2 regions of the Cohnella hongkongensis genome follow, and region 2 is predicted to be linked to the other one. Evidence: predicted binding sites of a transcription regulator. Region 2 holds the regulator's gene; the other holds the start of a gene.
What was found. The regulator CtsR, encoded in region 2, represses protease genes until heat stress. The targets are predictions, from matches to a motif close to ATGGTCAATAAAGGTCAAACA.
Positions count from the first base shown of each region.

Region 1: clpP (ATP-dependent Clp endopeptidase proteolytic subunit ClpP) is a predicted target of CtsR. The motif match lies at 8,635-8,655, and genes of this name have one in related genera.

Region 1 is NZ_JBHSEP010000026.1:61,668-73,730, forward strand. Features, by position in the region: gene ACFO3S_RS24650 (ABC transporter substrate-binding protein) at 1-1,005, opposite strand, end outside; gene ACFO3S_RS24655 (family 78 glycoside hydrolase catalytic domain) at 1,226-3,586, opposite strand; gene ACFO3S_RS24660 (glycosyl hydrolase) at 3,583-6,261, opposite strand; gene ACFO3S_RS24665 (AraC family transcriptional regulator) at 6,356-7,291, opposite strand; tRNA gene ACFO3S_RS24670 (tRNA-Arg) at 7,500-7,574, shown strand; gene clpP (ATP-dependent Clp endopeptidase proteolytic subunit ClpP) at 8,712-9,293, shown strand; gene sda (sporulation histidine kinase inhibitor Sda) at 9,534-9,794, shown strand; gene ACFO3S_RS24685 (SIMPL domain-containing protein) at 9,959-10,723, opposite strand; gene ACFO3S_RS24690 (HPr family phosphocarrier protein) at 10,926-11,195, opposite strand; gene whiA (DNA-binding protein WhiA) at 11,298-12,063, opposite strand, start outside.
Region 2 is NZ_JBHSEP010000027.1:74,511-86,573, forward strand. Features, by position in the region: gene ACFO3S_RS25270 (ATP-dependent Clp protease ATP-binding subunit) at 1-303, opposite strand, end outside; gene ACFO3S_RS25275 (protein arginine kinase) at 339-1,403, opposite strand; gene ACFO3S_RS25280 (UvrB/UvrC motif-containing protein) at 1,421-1,924, opposite strand; gene ACFO3S_RS25285 (CtsR family transcriptional regulator) at 1,944-2,405, opposite strand; gene ACFO3S_RS25290 (hypothetical protein) at 2,697-2,867, shown strand; gene ACFO3S_RS25295 (class I SAM-dependent methyltransferase) at 2,953-3,600, opposite strand; gene ACFO3S_RS25300 (acetyltransferase) at 3,625-4,290, opposite strand; gene ACFO3S_RS25305 (acylneuraminate cytidylyltransferase family protein) at 4,287-5,027, opposite strand; gene ACFO3S_RS25310 (nucleotidyltransferase family protein) at 5,041-6,123, opposite strand; gene neuB (N-acetylneuraminate synthase) at 6,161-7,246, opposite strand; gene neuC (UDP-N-acetylglucosamine 2-epimerase) at 7,243-8,406, opposite strand; gene ACFO3S_RS25325 (LegC family aminotransferase) at 8,399-9,625, opposite strand; gene ACFO3S_RS25330 (NAD-dependent 4,6-dehydratase LegB) at 9,622-10,632, opposite strand; gene ACFO3S_RS25335 (glycosyltransferase family protein) at 10,743-12,063, shown strand, end outside.

The DNA.
Region 1 (12,063 bases), on a different contig from region 2:
GGAATCCTTGTTGATCGCCCACGTCGTGCCGACGGCTGCGGCAGCCCAGATCGCGCCGTCCCGGTTCGGAAGCGGGAACATGCCGAACTGCAAATCCGGATTGGCCTGCTTCAGAGACGGATACGCCCAGCTTCCGTTAATCATCATTGCGGCTTTGCCGTTGGCGAAATTGTTTTGCGCCGCATCGCCGGATAAGCCCTGCGCGTCCTTCGGCGCATAATTTTTGTAGAGTTCCTCATACGCCTGAAACATCTCTTCCCACACTCCGGCAAATGTGCCTTCGCCCGCGTTCATCTTATCGTCGAAATCCGGATGATGGGCATAAATCCATGAGGGCGCGAACGTGTAGGTATCGAAAATCTGCCAATCTTTATTCAAAGCGATGGCGTTCATGCCGGAAGCTTTGATCTTCTCGCAAATTTCCAAAAACTCGTCGTACGTTTTCGGAACGGCCAATCCCAGCTTGTCGAAAACCTCTTTGTTGTAGTACACGCCAAGCGCCGCCAAATCGTTCGGCAGGGCGTACAGCTTCCCGTCGAAGCTCGCGACCGACTTCGCGCTTTCCGCAATGTCGCCGGCCCAAGGCTCGCCGGACAGATCCAGCCAATAATCCGCCTCGGCATACGGCGCCAGGCTGGAATAGCCGGGATGAACCATCACGACGTCGGCCAGCTCTCCGGAAGCCGCGCGCGCCTTTAGCAGCTCTCTATACGCGGTCCCCCCCTTTGCCTCCAGCTCGATTTGAACGCCCGGATTTTCCTGCTCGAATTTCTCGTTCAGCTGTTCCATATTGCCGATTTCCTGACCCGACTTAAAGCTGAGCACCTTGAGCGTAACTTGCTTTTCCCCGTCCGGCTCCGAAGACGGGCTCGCAGATTGCGAGGCAGCCGGAGTGCCGCTTGAAGTCGGGTTCGGCCCGCCCGTATTGCCGGAAGAACCGCATCCGGAAGCCATAACCGCGGCGGCAAGAATGACCGTCATGAGATAAGCCGATTTTTTGTACAACAGGTGTACCCCCTCGCAGATGTGCTATGTGGTCTTTCTGTTGCTTATTTTATCACCCGCCTTGCTGCGGCTAACAGGACGCCAGCTTGGCAAAGATGGACATCGGCTTAGAGTTTTGCGAACAGTCGGCTTTAGGTAGCGGTTATCGGCTGCAGACCATGCTGAAAAGGGCGGAAACCGCGCGATAACGCACGCGATTCCCGCCCCCCGTTATGTCGTCTTACGCAAACGACAGCGTCAGGCTCCGGCTCACTTCGATCCAGTCGTTCTCCTGCTGCTCTCCTGCCGCCTCCTCCTTTCCGTCGATTTCTTGCCGGACGATGTTGCCGTTCTCCATCCGGATGCGGACCGGCCGATCGGTCGTCAGCGCGTACGTCCAGCCGCCCGCTTCCTCTCGCGACCATTCGATGCAGATCGACGACCCCTTGTCCGTCAGCAGCGGCAATACGCCGGAAGCGGACGTTACCGAGCCCGGCTGGAACAACAGACGGTACCGCAGGGCGTCCTCCTCGTCCGGCTCCGGGACCAGCCCCAGCAAATACCTCGACAGCTGCCAGGTCGGAGCCGCTGACCAAGGGTGGCAGTGGCTCCAGCGAGTGTCGAACACCTCGAGCAGCGTCGTTGCGCCCTGCTCCAGCATCCAGCCCCAGCAGCTCCGATACTGCTCCAGAACAAAATCGGCCTCCCCGGCCTCCCATAACGCCTGCAGCGAAAAATGGGCAAAGCTGGGGGTAATCAGCCGATCGCTCGCCGCATCCGGATGAGACAGTCTCGGGGCCTGCGGATCGTTCGGAAAGCAGCTTGCCATGTGCCGTTTGACGAATTCGATTGCAAGAGGCTTCGTCCGCTCGTCGAACAAGCCGTTCAGCAAGCCGAGAACCGTGGCGTGAAAACCCGCCCTGCGCCCTTCGGGCGCGCTCTCCCCTTCCGTCGGAACCGACTTGGCGAGCAGCCCTTCCTCCGTCGAGTAGCTCTCCCCGGCGATCCGCCGCAGTTTCTCCGCCTGCGACAGCCGCAGCTCGGCCCGGTCGGCTCTGCCGAGCGCCCGCTCCCAAGCCGCCATCTCTTTCAGCGCCAATAGCAGCAGCAGATTCAAGCTCACGTTGATCTCTCCCGGGGGAACCGAATGGCCCCAATCGAGAAAGTCCCACGTGCCCGGGGGCGGACACGTGCCTCTAGTTCCCATGTGCGAGACAAAGAAAGCGAGCGTCCGCTCGGCCGTATCGCTGCATTCCCGCAGCAGCTCCAAGCTCCCGGTCAACCGGCTGTAACGAACGCAGCCGATGATCCAGTACAGCGCGTACGACGTCAAATACGCCTCCTGCCCCGGACACAGCCCTGCCGCCAGTCCGTCCTCGATCCTTCTGCGGTAAGAGGCCTGCAGCAGCCCTCTCCGCACCAGCTCCAGATTGCCGTAGACGACGCTCAGCGTTTCCATCCCGGCGACCGCCGCATCTCCCAGCCACTGTCCACGCTCTCTCGTCGGGGTATCGATCAGAGCGTCTTCGCAGCAGGCCTGCAAAGTCGCTTCACCCATGCTCCAAATTTCGTTCAAGAGCGGATCGGCGCACTGAAAGCTTCCCGCCGGGCGATCGTACAGCGTCCGCATCTCTCCTTCCGCCCGCCACACCCGAGCTTCGGACGGAGAAGCGGCGACGTGGACCTCCAAATACCGGAAGCCCCTCGGAACGAACGTCTGCAGCGCCTGCCGCCCTCCCTTGGCGACCCAGCGGTCCATATTGCAGGAGGTGCTGGCGGAGAGCGTGATGACGGGGTGCACCCTGCCGTCGGTTAACGACTCGCTGTACCCCGCCTCCACGATCGCCCCGGCAGGCGCCTCGATCTCGAGACTCGGCCGGTACAGGCCGATTCGGCCAAGATCGTAGCGCACCCAGAAGCCGTCGGACGGAACGGCCGGCCGAAGATCGCGGCTAAGAAAGCGCAGCGGAGGATCGTCGTCGACATAGCCGAACCGGTCGGCGTACTCTCCCCGGGCGATCTCTTCGGCTTCCACGGGCAGACTCAGGCAATCACCGATTGTCTTGAGCCCGTATATCGCTTCTCCGAGCGGCCTCTCCACAACAACCGGCTCCCTCCAGCCGGCGCCCTCGAAAGCCTGCCTCAGGTCCGGCAGAAGCCGGGTATCGCAGCTTTCCATCCAGCCGAGCTGCCCGTTCACCCTACGCTCGGTCGGCTCGAAGGCGGACAGCTCCTGGCACCTCCACTCAAGCGGCAGCGCCCCGTTCGGCCCGGTCGCCTCGCATTGCAGGAAAGGGGGGAGTCCGCCCATCAGAATGCGCGTGTGCACGCCGTAATCGTGGACAAGGGCGGAGAGGACGTGCTCTCCTCCGTCCAGCGCCAACTCCAGCTCGTCGTATTCCGGACGATCCGGGGAGAAGCGTGCGGGGCCTTCCCCGATCTCCTCCCCGTCCCAGTAAAGCCGATACAAGCTGACGCCGAAAACACGCAGCCGCAGCCGACCTGCGCCGGCAGCCTGACCGGAAATTCGCGCCTGAAAAAGCACGTAGACGTTCTGCGGCCGGCTGGGCGCAGGATGCCATAGACAAGGAACGTCGATCATGCGAATCCCTTCCTCTCTTCGAATGCTGCGCAGCTTTCCCAAGCCGTCAGCGTCACCGGGCCGATCAGACCGGCCGCGGCCGGTACGTCCCTGCGAAACTCATCCTCCCTGAAATAGGGGCCGAGCGTGTTCGTCACGGTTACCCTGAGCCGGTTGTCACCGAGTCTGAGAGCCTCGGCTGGAAGCGCCCAGCGATAGGGAGGACACAGCCTCGGAGTTAGCTCCCGGCCGTTAACCGCGAGCGCGGCGATTTCTCCGACCTCCCCCAGATCCAGCGAGTAGCTCTCCGCCATGCTGTCCAGCTCGAACGACGCCTCATAATCGACGCTTCCGCAGAATGTCTCCATTCCCTCAATGCGGCCCCAATCCCCTAGCCCGGGCAAGCAAGCCGCGTCCGGTGCCGGAGACTCCGGGAGCGAGCTGCGAACGGCCGCCGCGCGCCACTCCTGCACGCGCCGATCCCCGACCGGCATCGCCACCCGCAGGCCTCCATCCTCCGACCGCTGCGCCCGATGCCATTCTTCCGGGGAGAGCTCCAGCTCCGCCGCACTCTCCCCGCGTCCGACCCGGTCCGGATCGACGACAATAAAGCAGGATTCGTACGGCCCCAGACGGATCGGAACGCGGACCCGGTCACCCGAGCGTTCGTACAGAGGCAGCTCCTCGATTTTTCCATCCATTGGCGTCCAGCGCTCAGGCACTCCGCCGGCCGGAAATTCGACGATGTCCTCGAAAGTCTCCTCGACGCTTTCGTTGTTGAGGAAAAAAATGTGCAGACCGCTTTTCTCGTAATGACAGAAGCGAAGCTCGGGGAACGGCTTCGTCGTTCCGACGCCGGGCGCCAGCCAGAGGGATAAACGCTCCGCCAAATCGTCCAGCCGAACGGGCTCCCCGCCTTCCACGGCGGCCCGATTCACCGATACGACCTTTCCTCCCGAGCAAATAAATGCCCGCAGCCGATTGCGGACCGGCGCCGAAAGCCGGACGATTCCCGGAAGCACGACGACGGAGAAGCGCTCGTCGCGGATGCTCAGCATTCCTCCCCCAATCTCGCAGCGCTCCTCGTCGACGAGCAGATCCATCGACAGAATATCGAAGTCGTACTGGCTCCGCATCAACGCCCTGCACACCCCGTCCAGCTCGTTCTCGTCTCCTCCCCAATGCGCCTCGGCCGGATAGAGAACGGCGATCGGAGCGACATGCCGCGCCTCCCTGAGCATGAGGCAGGAACGGTTCGCATAATTCCCCCACTGCCTGAAATAAGGCCACTGCGGATTGCGTCCCCCTGCATAGAAATGAGGCGGGCAGTCCGGGTCCGGAAAAATCGGGGAAAACGCATGCGGCACATACCAATTCGTACCCCGGACCGTCATCCAGTCGGTCAGCCATTTCATCTCCCTCAGGCCAAGGTCCCAGCCGTAAGCGCCGAAGTTCTCGCACATGACCAGACTCGTGCCTACCTCCAGATGCGCCGCCGACTGGGCCAGCTTGGCCAACGTATAATGAAAGAAGTCCGGGTAGGGACGGTCCCGATACGTTTTGAATTGGGGAAAATGCTCCTCGTAAGAAGAGCTCTTCTGCTCCGAATCGACCTGGCGCAGCACGAAATCATAGCCGCCCATATCGAAATGCTTCGTCGCTCGAAAAAAATGCCCGACGCCGAAGCCGTGATTCATATGCGCCCGGTTATCCTCGACGACGTGTCCGATGAACTGCACGCCGTTCGCATGGCACCAGCGCTGAATGCGGGCAAAGAAATTTTCCGAGAACAGCTTCGTAAGATGATCCATAAAATCGGTCCGAACGTTCGCGCTCTTCTCCTCGTCTTCATCCAGCCACAGCGCTTCGACGCAGGAATACAAGTCGTATCCGCATCGCTCCTCGAAGGTTTGACGAACCCGACTCGGCCACGGAAAGCAGGGCGTCTCCTCCCCGAACAGCACGTCGTAGGATCCGAAGTTTTCGAAGCTGGTCTCGTCCCCGAAGAAGCCCTTCAAGGTCGAGCCCCAATACTCGGGGAACCGGCGCTTGGTCGCTTCGTAGGTAAGCTCAATAAAGCAATCCGTTACTTCGGGCGACAGATAATCGACCATTTTGTCGAACATGCGCCCGCTCCAGGAGGGCTTGACTCCGACAACGTGGATCGTCCACGTTCCCGTATCGCCCGTTTCTCGACGCTCTCGCGCCCACGCCTGCCATTCCGGCCACTGCGCGAATGCAATCCGGTCTCCCTTCGCCTCAGGAACGCAGACGATTTTGAACAGCTTCACGTCCAGAGGCAACGCCTCCGGCTCCTCCTCCCCCTCGACGCTCCACAAGAAGCTCGCCTTCGTCAGCACCTGCATTCGGTAATCGGGCATTCGCTCCAGCACTTTGCCCCCGGCAATGCCGGACGGGTAATATTCCTCGTCGAACATCCATACGTCCATGCCGAGCCTTCTCGCTTCGTCTAGGCAGATGCCGACGTCTCGCCACCAGCCGTCGCCCAGATAATCCGCATGAGGACGCGACTCGATGACGAAGCCGCCGCAGCCGGCCTCCTCCATCGCCCGGATTTCCCGGCGCAGCGCCTCCTCCGTCTCCCCGGACGCCCCATGCAGCCACAGCAGCGGAAATAAGCTTCGCGGCGGTTCAGCGGAACCGAATTGCTCTCGCAGCCGTTCGGATGATGGCATGAAAATCCCCTCCTTCGTCGATCATAAGCCGATTGTAACCGTCGGCCGACTCGACCCGGGAGGGCGCAGCTATCGGATGAGGTGGACAATACGATCATCTTCCGGCAAGGAAGTGCTCGCGGTATTGGCTGGGGCTCATCCCTTCGCGCTGCCGGAACAGGCGGCTGAAATACTTGCTGTCCTCGTAGCCGCAGGCGTAAGAGATCTCCTTCACCGGCAAATCCGTTCCGAGCAGCAGCCGCGCCCCTTTCTCCATTCTGAGCTTGGTCGCGTACTCCAGCGGCGAAAGTCCCGTCTGCTCCTTAAACAGGCGATGGAAATGAGGCGCGCTGAAGAACACTTCCTCTCGCCAGCGATTGTGGATCTCGCCCGCATCCGTGTTGTCCCTTACGGCATCGTGGATCCTCAAGACGTAATCGGTAATTTCCGCCCTGCCCTTCGCTTCCGTCTTCGTCTTCCTGTCGCTCAGCGACGCGTACGTCAACCTTCCTTCCCGAAGCCCCGCCGCCAGAACCAGCAGCAGCCGCAGCATGGCAGACTGCAGCTCAAGCTTGCGAAAGGGCCGCTCCACGCGGAACGCTTCGACGACGCTCTTGATCCGCTGGCGGATTTCCTCTCCGACGTCGTCCATCCTCACCAGATTAGGCAGCCAGACAGAACTCAACCTTGACGCTTCTCCCAGGACGTCGCTCGAGCGAATCGGCCCGGCCTCCTCTCCGACGATCTGCAGCAGCTCCTCCTCCGAACGAGGCTCCCAGTCGAAATGGATGGCCCAGTGCGCGTAGCCGGAAGCTTCAGGCTCGTCCCGGAAGGAGTGCAGCACCCCCGGAGGAATCATCAGCAGACTCCCTTCCTCGTAAGCGTGAGACCCGCTTTCCGTATAGAGAACGCCCCGTCCCTTGTCGACCAGAATAAACTCGTGGTCGCGAATATAGCGGGAGGGCACCTTTAACGGGAAATCTGTATAGTGAGCGAAGCGCACATAGGGCCTGATCTCCCTGAATTGCGCCAGTTGAACGAAGGGCAGCATCGTCACTCATTCTCCTACCGTTTGAATATTGGTCCTCCTTAAGATTTTCGCAGCATCCGCCCGGATTTCCTTCCCGATTCCCCTGACGCCTTCGACCGTTCGGCATCCCTTACTCTCGCCCCGTCCCGGTTTGATGAAAATATTCGTGGCTAACTCTCTTGCATTTTGGGCCGCCATCCCCTATAATAACTCTTGCTGTACTTAACGAGCGCCCGTGGTCCAACGGATATGACGCAGCCCTCCGAAGGCTGAGATTGAGGTTCGATTCCTCACGGGCGCGCCACTAACGCCTACAATTGATAACCGGCCGGTTTCTCGGCCGGTTTTTTCGTGTGCTTACTCTCGGGAGAGGGAGGCTTCCCCCAATGCTGCCAGGTTAAGCGGTTGGCGTATGCGATCGGTGGTATGCGATCGATATGCGCGCACCTGCCGATAACATTCTAACGGTTACAGTGGCGCTTAATCGATCGTTTTCTCGAAAAAGAAAAAGCTAACGGTTGCCACCGCGCTTATTTTGGGGTTATCGAGCGAAACGGCGCGTTTTCGGCTGAAATAGCCGCTGCTGCAACCGTTACAATCTCCGTACTGCAAAAACGGCACGATTAGCGTCGCTGGCAACCGTTACGTTGGTGGGCTGGCGCAGGTTGGTGAGCTGGCGTGGGTCGGGCTAACATGGGTTGGTGGGCTAATGTCGGTTGGTGGGCTGGCGCAGGTTGGTGAGCTGGCGTGGGTCGGGCTAACATGGGTTGGTGGGCTAATGTCGGTTGGTGGGCTGGCGCAGGTTGGTGAGCTGGCGTGGATCGGTGGGCTAACGTGGGTTGGTGGGGCTGGCGCGGGCTGGTCGGCTGGCGCAGGTTGGTGGGCTAACGTCGGTTGGTGAGCTAACAGGGGTTGGGTGGGCTAACGTCGGTTGGTGGGCTAACGTCGGTTGGTGGGCTAACGTCGGTTGGTGAGCTAACAGGGGTTGGGTGGGCTAACGTCGGTTGGTGGGCTAACGTCGGTTGGTGGGCTAACGTCGGTTGGTGGGCTAACGTCGGTTTGTGAGCTAACAGGGGTTGGGTGGGCTAACGTCGGTTGGTCGGCTAATGTGGGTCGGTGAGTTGGCGTGGGTTAATGGGCTGGCGTGGGTCGGTGGGCTAGCGGGGGGGCGGTAGGTTGGCGCAAGTTGGCGCGAGTTGGGCTTTGTTCGCGATGGTCGTCGAGACTCCGTCGCCGGAACGTTTGCTTAGCCTGACAACATTGAGCCTCCCCCGTCCCGGTCCCGTCGTTCGGCCCGGCGACAAAGCCCCGTCCGCTTCTCGGAAACGCCGGTTTCCGCCACTGCAATCCGATCTTCTGCGCCTTCTTTGACTTTCTTTGACTTTTGTTCGCGGATTCGCTATGATAAGAAAACCACAGTACATGAGGAGGGACGCCAAGCATGAGTTTTGTACCTATGGTTGTCGAGCAAACCAATCGAGGAGAACGGGCTTATGATATTTATTCCCGCTTACTCAAAGATCGAATCATTTTTCTGGGCACACCGGTGAATGACGTCGTCGCCAACTCCATCATCGCCCAGCTGCTGTTCCTGACGGCCGAGGATCCGGATAAGGACATCCACCTCTACATCAATAGCCCCGGCGGCTCGATAACGGCCGGAATGGCCATATACGATACGATGCAGTTCATCAAGCCGGACGTCTCCACGATCTGCGTCGGCATGGCCGCATCGATGGGCGCATTCCTGCTGGCGGCCGGCGCCAAGGGCAAGCGCTACGCGCTGCCTAACAGCGAAGTGATGATTCATCAGCCGCTGGGCGGAGCCGAAGGGCAGGCCAGCGACATCGAGATTCGCGCCCGCCGAATTCTGAAGCTTCGGGATAAGCTGAACGGCATTCTTGCCGAGCGTACGGGCCAGCCGTTGGAGCGAATTGAGAAGGATACCGATCGCGACAACTTCATGGAAGCCGAAGTCGCTCGAGAATACGGCCTGATCGACAAAGTGATCGAGAAAGCTTAAAGTGCAGAATGACGCCGCTCCATAGAGGCTGTTCCTTGTCATCCCGCGATGACGGGGAACGGCCTCTTTCGATTCGCCCTTCTATTAACACAATTCCGCTTTTATGTCAACAAAAATTCAAAACTTTGAATGCCCTCTCTGCTAGTCCGCCAAACCATGATATTCTGTTACATATATAACAATTCCATTTAGACCCAATTCTAGCGATCTCTTAGGAACTTTGGAAGAGAGGAATTATGTATGCTTGAAAGATCTTATCCGTATCTTGTAGCCACGTCGTCCGAGGAAGCTTCCGTACCAGGCAGCACCCACACGCCTCCCGTAGATATGGTTGCAGCTCGTCGGTTGAGCGATAAAGCATCCTTGCTTCGCCCGCTTAAAGATGAGCACTTGTTGGAAGTTTATAGAGAGGCCAAGAAGATGAATTTGTCTCACGAATTTATCGAACTGCTGGAAGAGGCGCTCTCCATTCGCCAGTTAAGCCATTACAAAGAAGCTTGACCCAGAACCGACCTCTTGGTTTCCGCAGCGATCTTTGATCCGCTCGCCGTACTGGCGGGCGGTTTTTATTTTGCCTCCCCTCGCAACAAAGAGGCGGTTCGTCCGCCCGCCCGGCTGCTTGGAGCAACCCGCAGCGCCGGAGAACCGCCTCTCCCTGCTTTTCGTTACTGCATTTCGTATTGAACGGTCACCTGAGTACGAATCTCGATCTGGCCGGACTGCACCGAAGAGGATGCGCTGCTGGACGCCATATCGGCCATGACGGCCTTCGCCTGCTCGCGGGCGAACAGAACCGGGGCGTTCGACACCTCGCCCTGCACGATGTTCACGACACCCTTCAGCTGACGGTTGGCAGACGTCGCCAACACGTCGGCTTTGGCAGCCGCGTTTGCCATCGCCTTCTTGAGCGCCTCCAGCTCATATTGGTCCCTTTTTTCCGTAGAGAACTGCACGCCGTCCAGCCGGTTCGCTCCGGACGCCGTCAGCGCGTCGAACAGCTTGCCGATCTCCGGCAGCTTGCGGTAGGTGACCTGAATCGAGTGCACCGCCAGATAGCCCTTCAGCACTCGCCCGTCCTTCTCCGTGTAGTTGTACTCCGGCTGAACGTCGAACCCGGTCGTCTGGACGTCCTTCTTATCGATGCCGAACGTATCGTACAGCACCTTCTCGACTTCCGCAAACTGTTTGGCGTTCGATTGCTGCGCGTCGGTCGCCTTCGAGCCGCGCGTCTCGACCGCTACATGCAAATAGGCGACGTCGGGCTCCACCTTCACCGAGCCGCTTGCCCCCACCGTTATCGTGTAAGGCGCCGTTCCCGCCGCCACTGACTCAGCCGACACCGTATTCCCCTCCCCCTTCGAGAATCCGAACCAGCCAATCGCCGCTGCCGCCAACACGACCGACAACACCTGCAAAGCGCTTCTTTTCATGAACAAGCCCCTCTCTAACGGTTTGTCTTCGTCCTCTATAACGCTCCCATGCAGTCAAATGTTTCACAACCAGGAACAAAAAAGCAACAAATATCCGTTTTCGGCGAGAACCCGCACGCTCGGCGGCGCGAACACGTGAGGATAGGACAATCGGAAACGTGCAAAAAGCCCCTTCGATCGAGGGGCTTCATGCAAAAAAATCTTATTGATTTTCCAGTTCTTCTTTGCTCACGAGTTGGACTAAAGCGGTTACAGCCTGCTCTGCGTCCGAACCTTCCGCACTGATCGCGACCTCCGTGCCGGAGCTGATCGCCAGGCTCATGATGCCCATGATACTCTTCGCGTTAACCTTCTTCTCATCCTTTTCCACGAAGACGTCGGAAGAGAATTTATTGGCCTCTTGCACGAATAGTGCCGCCGGTCTGGCGTGAAGACCTGTTTTAAGCCGAACGACTACCGGCTGTCTCGTCATGGACCGGATACCCCCTATCTTTAATTCGTCCCGCGTATCGGGACTCCCGTGCTCCAGTTCTTCATTATTATAACATTGTTATGAACAAATGCGCCATACGCATTATGCCCCGCCGTTTCGGATTTTTTCGGCCAACTCGTCCAGCTTGCGAAGCCGATGGTTGACGCCTGATTTGCTCACCTGTCCCTTCAGCAGATCCCCGACTTCCTTAAGATTAATGTCCGGGTGCTGAAGCCGAACCTCGGCGACTTCGCGCAGCTTGTCGGGCAGGTTGTGCAGACCGATCTCCTTCTCGAGCAGCTTGATGTTATCGATCTGGCGAACCGCGGCTCCGATCGTTTTATTCAAGTTGGCCGTCTCGCAATTGACGATCCGGTTCACGGAATTGCGCATGTCCCGCATAATGCGAACGTCCTCGAATTTGAACAGCGCCTGATGAGCGCCGATAATATTCAGAAACTCGATGATCTTCTCGCCTTCCTTGATGTACAGGATAAAGCCTTTTTTCCGCTCGATGAACCGGGCGTTCAGATGGAACTTGTTCGCCAGCTCGACGAGCGCCTTGCAATGCTCCTCATACATCGACGAGATCTCCAGATGGTAGGAAGACCCCTCGGGGTTGTTCACCGAGCCGCCGGCCAGGAAGGCTCCCCGCAAGTAGGCTTTCTTGCAGCAGGCTTTGCGGACGAGCTCCTTGTCGATGCTCGGATGGAACAGAAACCCTTCCGAGACGATGGACAGATCGTTCAGAATCGCCTCGGCTCCGACCGGAATCCGGACGACGTACACGTTGTTTTTTTTCAGCCGCATTTTTTTGCGAACGAGAAGCTCGGTCACGACGGTAAAATGGCGCTTAAGCAGCGTGTAA
Region 2 (12,063 bases):
GGTATGGCCCAGCTTGCGCGCTTCGTCCATCGACAGCTCGATGACTTTCTTGGCGCGGGGCGTATACGCGATGCTCGTCGGCTGCTCTTGTCCGCGGCCGATCAACGATTCGACTTCGTCCTGAATTTTCTCCAGTCCCAATCCGAGAGCGATGAGCGCCTTGGCGGCGATGCTCTCCCCTTCCCGGATCAGGCCGAGCAGAATGTGCTCGGTACCGATATTGTTGTGTCCCAACCGCACTGCTTCTTCCTGGGCCAGAGCCAATACCTTCTGTGCGCGTTCCGTAAATCTGCCAAACATCATGAGACACACCTCCTAATAGAATAAGAATAAAACATTTAGGATGGAGTTGCCAGTCGGGACCGGATTAACTCCGCCCTTGATTTGTCCCGGTCCTCGGGGCTCATCGCTTCTCCGAACGTCATCTGGAGAAAGCCGGGCTGCGTCGAAACGAGCAGCTCGTTCAGCGCGAGCGGATCGACCTCGGGCAGCAGGCCCAAATGGGAGCCGAGCCGCACGTCGGACAACCGCTGCGAGGCTTCCTTCGAATCCATGATCAGCGCCTGCGTCAGAATGCCGTACGATCTGCGCACCCGGTCCGCGACGCGCAGCCTCGATTCGCCGAGCAGCTTCGAACGAGCCGACTTCTCGTGCTCGATGATCTGGCGGGCGACCTGAAACAGATTGTCGACGATTTCCTGCTCGGACTGCCCCAGCGTCACCTGATTGGACACCTGGAACAGATTGCCCGTCGCCTCGCTTCCCTCGCCGTAGATGCCCCGAACGGCCAGCCCGACCTGGGTCACTGCCGACAAAATCCGGTTAATCTGTCCCGTCATGACGAGCGCCGGCAGATGCATCATCACCGATGCGCGAATTCCCGTGCCGACGTTCGTCGGACAGCTCGTTAAGTAGCCGTGCTTCTCGTCGAAGGCGTAATCGACCTGCTCCTCGAAAATATCGTCGACCTTGCTGGCCGAATCCCAAGCTTCGTTCACCTGAAAGCCCGAACCTAAACATTGAATGCGAAGATGATCCTCTTCGTTAATCATAATGCTGATATCTTCATTCGGACTCAGAATGAGCGCCCCGCCTCGCGACTCGCTCGCCAGATTCGGGCTGATCAGATGCTTCTCGACGAGCACGAGCTTCTCCAGCTCGGTCAGCTCCGACAGCCGAAGCTGCTCGATCTTCCCCAGCCCGTTAAGCCGCCCGCTTTCCGCTACCCCGAGAAGCTGATCCGCCACCGCCAGGGACTGTTCGGGGCTCGCCATGAGCGGAAAAGGCATGTTCCGCAGGTTGCGCGCGATCCGCACCCGGCTGCTGATCACCACGTCGGACTCGGGGCCTTTCCCCTTCATCCACTGACTGAGCGCTTGCTTCGTGAATTTTCTTTTCGCCATCGTTCATCCCCTGCCCTTCAGCCGCTCATTTCGTTCTCGAGCTCCCGGATCCGGTCGCGCAGCTGAGCCGCGGTCTCGAAGTCCTCCCGCTCGATCCTGCTCTGCATTTCCTTCTTCAGGCGTTCGATTTCCCGCTTCGTCTTCAAGTGGCCCCCCGCTCTCTTCGGCACCTTGCCGACGTGCACCGTATTGCCGTGCACCCGCTTCAGCAGCGGATCCAGCCGCTCGGAGAAATGTCTGTAGCAATCGCTGCAGCCGAATCGTCCGATCTTGCTGAACTGCGAATACGTCATTCCGCAGGTGTCGCACTTGACCGCGGGCCGAACCGTCTGGTTGCGAGGCTCGAAGTCAAGCAGCCCGGAAAGCAGGTTGTGGATGGAAAATCCGCCGGCCGTCCCCGGAAGAAGCTCCCCCTTCTCTCTGGCGCACGTCTCGCAAATGTGGAGCTCGGTTTTGTCCCCGTTGACGAACTTCGTAAAATGAAGCGTTGCCGGGCGTGTGCCGCATTCTTGACATTGCATGGCCCTCAGCCTCCTTTCCTCATTTCGCGAGCAAGGCGATCAGCATCGCCTTGAGCAGCTTCGCCCGAATCTCGTCGCGGACCGGAAGCTGCAGCGCCAGCGCGCTTCGGGAGACGGCGGCTCTCAGCAGATGCGCTTCCCTCCCGGTCAGGAAACGCGCCTCCTCCAGCTGGTAGATCAGCCCTTCCGCCGTGTTCTGGTCGATCCGTTCCCCGACTGTCTGGCGAATGTGGCGCTGAACCGCTTCAAGCGAAGGCAGATCGACGCGCTGAATGCGAATGTAGCCGCCTCCGCCGCGCTTGCTTTCGACATAGTAGCCCTTCTCCAGCGTAAACCTGGTGCTGATCACGTAATTGATCTGCGACGGCACGCAGGAGAACTTGTCGGCCAGATCGCTCCGCTGAATTTCGATGGCGCCTTCCTGACTGTTCTCCAGGCTCTGCTTTAGATAATGTTCGATAAGATCGGAAATATTACGCATCGCCCAACCTCCTTTCGTCGATGCAAGCCGGCCTAAGCCGTCCGTTCAATGAGGGGTTGATCTGACTTTGACTTTCTTTGACTATATCTTTATTATACGCCGCTTTTTAAAAAATGCAACTTCGTCCAGCGATCTCGCTGCCCGCATCCAGTATTTCCGAAAAGGACCTTTAATACTTGCCCGGTAAAATGGAAATGTCATTAAGAAGTTGGTAAAATAGGAAGCGAGACGCGCAGTCGGCAAGCCGGCTGCAGCGCCTCGTAGGTCGGACGCCGAATACGGGAGGTTGAAATGTCGATGGTTTACGTATTCGTCTTCTTAGGCAACTTGGCAGCGGCCTGGTACATCTACGATGCTTCCGATTATTCGAAAATGCTGCTGCAGGCCGTTCTTGTGACCCTCCTCATGGCGGGAGTAGAGGCGATCGGTAAAAGAAAGTCCGGGATTCGGAGCCGCTTCTGACGGAAGGAGCGAACGGACCGCCCCAAGCCGAAGGGAGCCCTCGCAGCTGCGGACGGTCCGTATGGTCGCCCTGTTTCTTCCGGCGTTAATAACCCAGCATGACGACCGAGGGCTTGACGCGAGGTCTCTTCTCGATCACCAATATGCTGTCATAGTAGGTCATCGACCACACCGAGCGCGTAAACCCGTCGACCGCCAGCCTCGAATCTTTGGAGTGCCAGGCGTTCAGCTGGTCGATCAGGCGCTTGGAATATTCAACGAAGCTTTCCGGGTGTCTGAAGCCGCCCCCGAATTCCGGCCAGTAGCTCGTGTGCAGATCCTCGATCAGATACACGCCGTTCGGAGAGAGCAGCGGAAGCATCTCCTCCAACGACGTCCTCTGCTGCTTCATACGGTGCCCGCCGTCGTCGATGATGATGTCGAACGTCGGAAGCGCGGGCTTGATTTTTTTCCAGAACAATCGGTCCCCCTGGTCTCCGATTACAATTTTAATCCTTTCCTCCTCCAGAGCCTTCAGCGACGGATCGATATCGACCCCGTAAATGTTCGCCCTTTTGCCGAAGTAATGCTTCCACATCTGCAGCGATCCGCCCTTGAACACCCCGATCTCCATGACGTTGACCGGTTTCCCGACGAATCGGCTGAAATGATGCTCAAATATATCGAAATAATGCTCCCATCGATGCATAACCCTGCAGCGGTTGTTGGTATGACAGGCCTTTAGTCTGCTCAATTCGCGATCTTCCTTTCCCTTCATCTAGGAATGGGCCGTTACGGGCTTGGCCGGCACTCCGTAAGCTTTGCAACGATCGGGCAGGGAACGAACGACTACCGAGCCGGCGCCTATCGTCGCCTGCCGGCCGACCGTCACGTTCTGGATGACGACCGTGCCGGCTCCGAGCGACGTCTCTTCGCCGATCCGGACGTTGCCCGATACGTGGCAGCCAGGCAGAAGCGTCGCATAGGACTCCAGCTGCGCATCGTGCCCGACCGTTACCCCGTAGTCGATCAGGACGTGGCGCCCGATCCGCACTCCGGTCGTCAGGACGACGTTCGCGCAGACGATCGTCCCTTCCTCGGCTTGAAGATCGTCGCCGACGACGGCGGTCGGATGAATCAGCGTCGCGAACTTCTGCGAAGGCCTTAACGCCCTCAGCTCCTCTGCCGCCTTCCTCCGCAGGCCGGGACTCCCGATGGCGCATACCGCGTACGGCTCTTCGCCGCAGCGGGACAACGCCTCCTTCGCACCGACGATCGGTATCCGATTCCATTCCTTGCCGTGAAGCTCCTCGCGTTCGTCCACGAACCCGACGATATCCCATCGGGGCCGGATCCGGTTCAAATCCGCAACCAGCTGCGCGACCTCCCTGCCCTGGCCTCCGCTTCCGACAATCAGCAGCGGGGCTGTCGTATCGGCGCTCATTCGTTCTCCATACCTCTCTTCAGAAATCGGTGTTTATGGGTCATAATCGCCTCAACGGAAATAAAATCGACCCAGTCGTCGATGCTCAGCGACTTCCAACCGGGCATGACGAGCGGTATCGTGCGGTCCGTATGAAACGATCGATAGCGAAGAAACGACGATACTTTCGATAAATACAGGGAGCCGTCGAGAAAAAACAAAGGCTCCAGGCTCTGGCGCCTGCCGATCTTCTCCGCTGCCGCGCCGTAAGGCGTCAGGTAACCGGTCGGAGCGATGCGCATCGTATAGTCGGGGTGAGCGTGGCTCAGCTCGCTAACGCTGACCAAGGCGTGCGCATGAGGCCAGGCAGCCGCCAGCTGCTCGAGCCCCCTGTCGACGTCGCCGCCATCCGTCGTCGGAGATGTCGGCTCGAGCAGCGCGATCATCTCGTAGCTCTCGCCGCGCTCCTCCAGAGCATGCAGCGCATGCAGGACGACATCGGCGCTGGTCGAGTCGTCTCCGGCCAGCTCGGCCGGACGGCGGAACGGAACGGCCGCCCCGTACCTCTCGGCGCAGGCCGCAATCTCCTCGTTGTCGGTGGAGACGACCGTCCGATCGACGTACCGGGAGTCCAGCGCCGCCCGTATCGCCCAGGCGACAAGCGGCCGGCCCAGCAGCGGCATCAGATTTTTGCCCGGCAGCCCCTTCGATCCGCCCCTCGCGGGGATGAGCGCCAGCACTCTTTTTCCCTCAATCATGGCTCTCCCTCCGTCACGGAAGCGAGTTTGGAAATAACTGATCGTAGTCGCTGTTCGCTTTCTCGTAGTCCGGAATTTTTCCGATATCCAGCCAATATTCGTGAATCGGGAAACTGGAGATCGGCAGCTTCCGCTCGAGTAGAGTATCGACCAGCTGCGTCATATCATGATATTGACGATCGGGAACCAGCTCGATCAGAGACGGATTCATGCAGTACATTCCGGCGTTGACCAGCAGCTGAATATGCGGCTTCTCCGTCAGCTTGCTTACGCTGTAATGCTCTCCTTCCACTACGCCGTATGGAATCTGCACCTCGTAAGGAGCGGCCACGATCGTAAGCTGTGCCTGCCGCTTCATATGGAAGCGCAGCAGACGGTGAAAATGGACCTTCGTCAGAATATCGCCGTTAATAACGAGAAAGGGCTCCGTCAGATGCGCTCTCGCCAGGCGAATGGCGCCCGCCGTTCCCAATTTCTCGTTTTCCTCGATATAGCGGATGCGGACGCCGAACGCTTCGCCGTTGCCGAAATAACGGATGATGTCCTCTTTGCGGTAGTACACGGACAGGAGAAGATTTTGAAAGCCTTCCTGCCGCAGTCGTTCGATCAAAATTTGCAGCAGCGGTTTGTTTCCGACCTTCATCATAGGCTTGGGCGTCGTTTCCGTCAGTGGACGGAGACGAGTGCCGAACCCGCCCGCCATAATAACGACCGGCGTCGATATCGGTTGGACGGGCTGGAACGCCTGCTTGATGAAGATGAGGTCCACGACCTCCCCCTGAGCGTTCAGGACGGGCATCTGCCGGATTTGCTGGGCTATCATTAAGCGCATCACGGAATCGCGCGGCTCCTCTGCGGAAGCGTAGCGGAAATCCGGATTCATAATGGCATCGATCGAGCGATTCAGCGTGACTCCCTTCAGCAGCCCGCGACGAACGTCGCTGTCGGTCACGATGCCCTTCAGCTCACGGCCTTCGTAGACCAGGACGATCTCTCCGCCCGTCCGATCCAGCAGCTCCACGGCGTCTTTCACGGTAGCCTGTACCCCGAGCTTATATTTGTCCCATTTTTCGGGTGAATTCTCCGAGCGGCTCATCGTCCTCCCTCCTATTCAAATCGGCATGCCTATACGTTCAGATCCGGATTCTTTCATCCGGTTCATAGTTCCGATTGGCCTTCTCTCCCAACAGGTCGAAGTACTTCATCGGGGAAATGCCCCTGCCCGAGCGCTTGACCGTTAGATTATGAACGGTATACGTCTCGCCGGCCCGAATGGGAACGGCCGCCACGATGCTTCTGCGGACAGCTTCGAGATTGGCGATCTCCGAAGCGACGGGCCGCTTCACCTGCGAGCCTAAAGCCTTATCCACGCTGCGGATCGCCCGGATCATCTCCGCCAGCTCCGAAGGCTCGAGCGAGCCTGCATGATCGGGACCCGGCAGGCGGCGATCCAGCGTCAGATGCTTCTCGAGCACGTGCGCCCCTCTTGCCGCGGCGGCGATCGGAATTGCGATTCCCGGCGTATGGTCCGAATAGCCGACAGGCAGCTGGAACGCGCAGGCCAACGTGTCCATCATTCGCAGGTTCGCCTCCTCGAACGCGGCCGGATACTCCGTCGTACAGTGCATCAGCGTCACTCTCGACTTCAGCACTCTCTGCCCTTCGTCGGAGATATAAGCGTCGCGGAACGCCTGAGCAGAAGGAGCGGGCCTCTCCCCTTCGTCGTCCAGATAACCGTAAGCCAGAACGCCCAATGCGTCCTCCACCTCGCCCAGCGTGCTCATTCCCGTAGACAGAATGGCCGGAAGCTTCGACCGCGCGACAGCCAGCAGCAGCGGCGCATTGGTCAGCTCGCCGGAAGCGATCTTCAGGAACGGCACGGCATATTTCGAAGAGAGCCGTGCCGCGCTGTCCGGATCGAACGGCGTCGACATGAACGCGATACCTCTCTTCCGGCAATGCTCCGCAAGCCGATCGTGCATCTCCTCGCTCAGCTCCAGCGCCCGCAGCATCGCCTGCTGCGATTCTCCCGGCTGATCGTCCTGCAATTGATAGCGCGCCTTGCCGACATAGGGGGCGGCGACTTTGTCCGCCCGGAACGTTTGGAACTTGACCGCGTCGGCCCCGACCTCGCTGGCGGCGTCTATCAGCTCCAGCGCCATCCGCAAGGATCCGTTATGGTTGACGCCGGCCTCGGCAATGACGTAGGTCGTCTTCATCGCGAAATCTCCAAGTCGTAGAAGGACTTGGACAACAAGGAGCGGAGGTTTGTCCTCTTCAAGATCTCCTTCATTCGGAAAGCCGAGTCGCCGCTCCCGTAAGGGGGAGCTTCCTTGGCGAACGATCGGCGGAACTCGTCGGATAGCGCTCTTCGAATCGCCGCTTCGATCGCCGCCGCTTCGATCTCGCAGTCGATGACCGAGGCCGCCCTCAGCCTGCCTTTCTGCCGGTCTCCGATATTAACGGTCGGAATTCTCATCGCAGGCGCCTCAATAATGCCGCTTGATGAATTGCCGATGACGGCCGAGGAATAGAACATCGCGTTCAAATAATGATGGCCCAGCGATTCGAACGCTTTGACCCGCCCCGGATGGCGCTCGGCATAGCGCTCAAGATGCGCTCGGATGCCGCGGCTGCCCTGATCCGCGTTCGGCAGCGTGATCAATACCGAAGCTTCCGGGAAGCGATCCAGAGCCTGCAGCGTCTCCCGGGTCATCTGTTCGTTCTCTTCGGGCTTTAACGTTACGGGATGCAGGGTGACCAGGAAATTCGCCTCTCTGAACCGAAAATCGAGCAGCTCTTCGAACCTCGCGAGGTCGATCGGGGAGAACCCGCGCACGCGATCCGCGCCGGGAGAGCCGACATTGAACACGGTATCCGGCCTCTCGCCCATCTGAATCACTCTTCTCCGGTAAGCCTCGGCCGCCGTGAAATGAAGGTGCGCCATCTTCGTCATCGCGTGCCTCATCGCATTGTCGATGGCGCCCTCGGTCGTCTCTCCTCCGTGAACGTGAGCAATCGGAATATTGAGCAGCATGGCCGCCGAGGCTGCGGCCATAATCTCATATCTGTCCCCCAGCACGACGACGAGGTCCGGCTCGAGCTCACGATAGGCGCGGGCGAAGCCCCGAATGCCTTGCGCCGTCGCTTCGGCGACATCCTCGGACGAGTTCCCGCTCAGATCCAGCGGAACTTGAACCGTCAGCCGAAATCCGTCCTCTTCGATCTGTCGATACGTATTCCCGTACAGAGGCGATAGATGCGAGCCGGTCACCGCCGTCATTAACGTCAGCTCCGGATCCTCGTCGATCTCCCTCATTAAGCCGCAGAGCAGTCCGTAGTCGGCTCTGGAGCCTGTGACGATGCATATTTTAGCGATGTCCGCCTCCCTCCGATCGTTGGCCTCGCAGCGGCAGCATACTTGCGCTGCTCGGCAGATTGACGATGCGGCTCTCCAAATCTTCCGCGTTAGACAGGTCCATTCTTGGATTGGAACTGTACATAGGTAACTTATGCAGGAGCGTCCAGCTTGGCCTGGTCATGAACCCCGCGTCATTCGTCCGTTGTAGAATCAGGTCTCTGGTCGAGCGGTCGGCTTTGTCCAGCAGCAAGGCCTGAAGCCAATAATTGCTTCGGGCGTAATCCGGCTCGCGGAACATTCGAACCCCTCTTACGCCGGCGAGCGCTTGCTCGTACTTCGAGAGCAGCTCCCTTTTGTTCTCCAGAAACCTCGGCAACTGCTCCAACTGAGCGCATCCGATCGCGGCGTTGAGATTCGGCATTCTGTAGTTAAAGCCGACGGCGTCGTGTTCGTAAGCCCATCGGTGCTCGAGCTTGGCCGTCGTCGTCAAGTGTCTGGCCTTCAGCGCCAACGGCAGCTCATTCGTCAGAATCGCTCCGCCTCCGCCGGTCGTGACGATTTTATTTCCGTTGAAGCTGAGGGCGGAGAGGAGACCATGGGCGCCGACGTGGCTCCCTTTATAGAAGGAACCGAGCGCTTCGGCGGCATCCTCCACAAGCGCGAGGCCGAACTGGAGGCAGATTTCCCGGATCGCGTCCAGATCGGCCGGATGGCCGAAGGTATGCATCGCGATGACCGCCGTTATCCGGCGTCCCGTGAATTTGTTGACGCAGCCTCCCTCGCCGACATAGGCCGTCTGGCGGAGATAGTCCGACAGCTTCGCCGGATCGGGCCCAAGCGATCTTTCCTCGCTGTCGATAAAATGGGGGACGGCCCCGCAGTAGCTGACGGCGTTGGCCGTCGCGACGAAGGTGAGCGCCGGAAGCAGCACCTCGTCCCCCGCCGAGACGCCCGCAACGAGCAATGCCGCATGCAGTGCAGCCGTCCCGCTGTTGACGGCGACGGCATATTTCACGCCCGTATATTCGGCCAGACGACGCTCGAACAAGGCGACATAGCTGCCCGCCGACGAGACCCATCCCGTATCCAGACATTGCTTAACATAGCTCCACTCGTTTCCCCCGAACACGGGCGCATGAAGCGGGACGGGTGATTCGCCCCCGCCGGGGGCGATCTTCCGAACCGCCGCCGCCACTTGCGCTGCCACCACTTGCGCTTCGACGGCTTCGCCGCTCATATGTGATACACGTCCTGCTTGTACTTGAGCAGATGATCGGCCTGGGCGAACCAGGCAGCCGTCTCGCTCAGTCCCTTCCTTAAACCTTCCTCGCCCCCGTAGGCCGGCTTCCAGCCGGTTAACGCCGTCATCTTGCCGTTATCCGCCCACAGACGCTGAACCTCGCTTTCCGGAGGACGCAGGCGCTCGGGATCGAGCACGATCTCCACGTCGGCGTTCATCACTTCGGCGATCAGCGCAGCCGTCTTCCCGATCGAGATCTCGTAGTTGCTCCCGACGTTCACGACCTCTCCCAGTAGCCGGTCCGATCGGCTGGCCTCCACAAACCCGTCAACCGTATCCTTCACATAAGTAAAATCCCGGGTAGGTCTCAGGTCGCCAAGGCGAATCTGCTTCTTGCCGGCGGCTATCTGCATCATGATCGACGGAATGACCGCTCTGGCCGACTGTCTGGGCCCGTAGGTGTTAAACGGCCTAACGATGCTGACCGGCAGCTGATAGGAATAGTAGTAGGATAAGGCCAACTGATCGGCGCCGGCCTTGGACGCAGCGTACGGGGATTGGGGATTCAACGGGTGCTTCTCGTGAATGGGAACGAATTGGGCCGTTCCGTACACTTCGCTCGTCGAGGTGTGGACGAGTCTTTCGACCTGGAGCTCCCGGCACGCCTGAACGATATGGTACGTTCCTTTGACGTTCGTATCCAGGTAGGACTCCGGGGCATGATACGAGTAAGGAATGGAGATCAAGGCTGCCAGGTGGAACACGACTTCCGCCCCGGCCACCGCCCTCTTGACGGATTGATAGTCGCGGAGATCCCCGGGAATCACCTCGATCTGTTCCCGGATTTCTTTCGGCATTTCATCTATCCAGCCCCAGTCATGGCGCGCATGATAGAGAACGAAGGCAGTAACCCGGTGGCCCTCTCTTACTAATCTCTCGGCGAGATGAGAGCCTATGAATCCGTCGGCTCCGGTAACCGTTATTCGCTTTATTTTCGATGGCATGTCTGGTCGCCCTCCCGTCTGTTTGAACCCTTTCATAGTATGTACAGTTCTTGCATCAAGTGACTGGGGTCAATCGCACCCTCATAGAGACGCGGAGGAGAATAGACGTCATGAATCATCCTAACGGGTACTATTATTTTTCCGGCAAAGATTTAATCCGGGCCAAATCTACCTTTCCCCACACTCGCAACCATTTCACTTACGAGTTCTGGGCGAAGCCGGAAGCCTCTCATCGGATCGACCGCGAGAGCAGGACGGGAGTAGACGGAGTCGGGGGAAAAAGGTACGCGATCTCGCCTGAGCACGGCGCGACGCCGGACGAAGCCGGTACGGGGATCTCAGTGGGGGTGAACGGAGTTTCCGTATACGAGCATACGTTTAATCATATGCCGGCCATACTGGTCTATCCGGGCCGCATCTCCGGATGGACGCATATCGCCGTCGTCTTTCGCGACAGAAGGCCTTACCTCTATCTCAACGGCGTCTTCGTCAAAGCCGGAGTTCAAAGCTCCAAAGCCAGACTGGCCCCCTGCGGCATGTTCGGGGGACATGTCTACGGGTATTATGTAGGCGGGCTTGCAGATATCAAAGTGTGGGGGTACGCGAGGACGGAAGCGGAAATTCGGAAGTCGATGTCCCAATCCTCCGCCGGCAGCGATCCTCGGCTGATCGGCCATTGGACACTCGGAGACGGCAACGGGATTGTCGAGTCGGACAGCTCGCGCTATGGAACGGCAGCCGTCGTGCTGGGAGCCGCCTGGAACGCCGGACGTCCGCTTCCTCACGGCAGGATCGGAATCATGATCAGCTCCAGCCAGTACGACGCGACCAGATATTTCGCGTTCGATATGGCGAGCGCGTTTCTGCGGCTGGGTTACCGCGCCGTCCTGATCGACCTCAGCCGCACCGACGGACCGGCCAAGCTGAAAGAGCTGATGCAGCAGCCCGATCTCCGCTTTCTGATCGGGATGAACGGACACGGCATCGATCAATTGCGCGGCTCCTTGCTGTCCGGCGGACTCCGGGTGCCCTTCCTGTCCTATTTCGTCGATCACCCGATGTTTCATCTTCAGCGCTTCGATTTTCATGGGAACATGCCCGGACTTCTCGTGTCCTGCGTCGATCTGGAGCATCTGCGCTATTTGAAGCAATATTTTCGCGGATCCTTCGCGACCGTGTTCGCGCCTCAAGCGGCGATGAATCCGCCGGCCTATTATGAGAAAAAAAGCATCAAGGACCGCACAATCGACATTCTGTTCGCCGGAACGAACCTGAATCCCGATCAATTCCGGCGCGGCTGGGCAGGCGATCCTCATTACGGGCGTATTCTCGACGAGATCGCAGAGCGAACGCTGTACCAATTCAAGCATTCCTTAATCGATATCGCCCGCCAGACGTTCCAGCGTCACGGCAAGCCTTTTCCCCATCCGA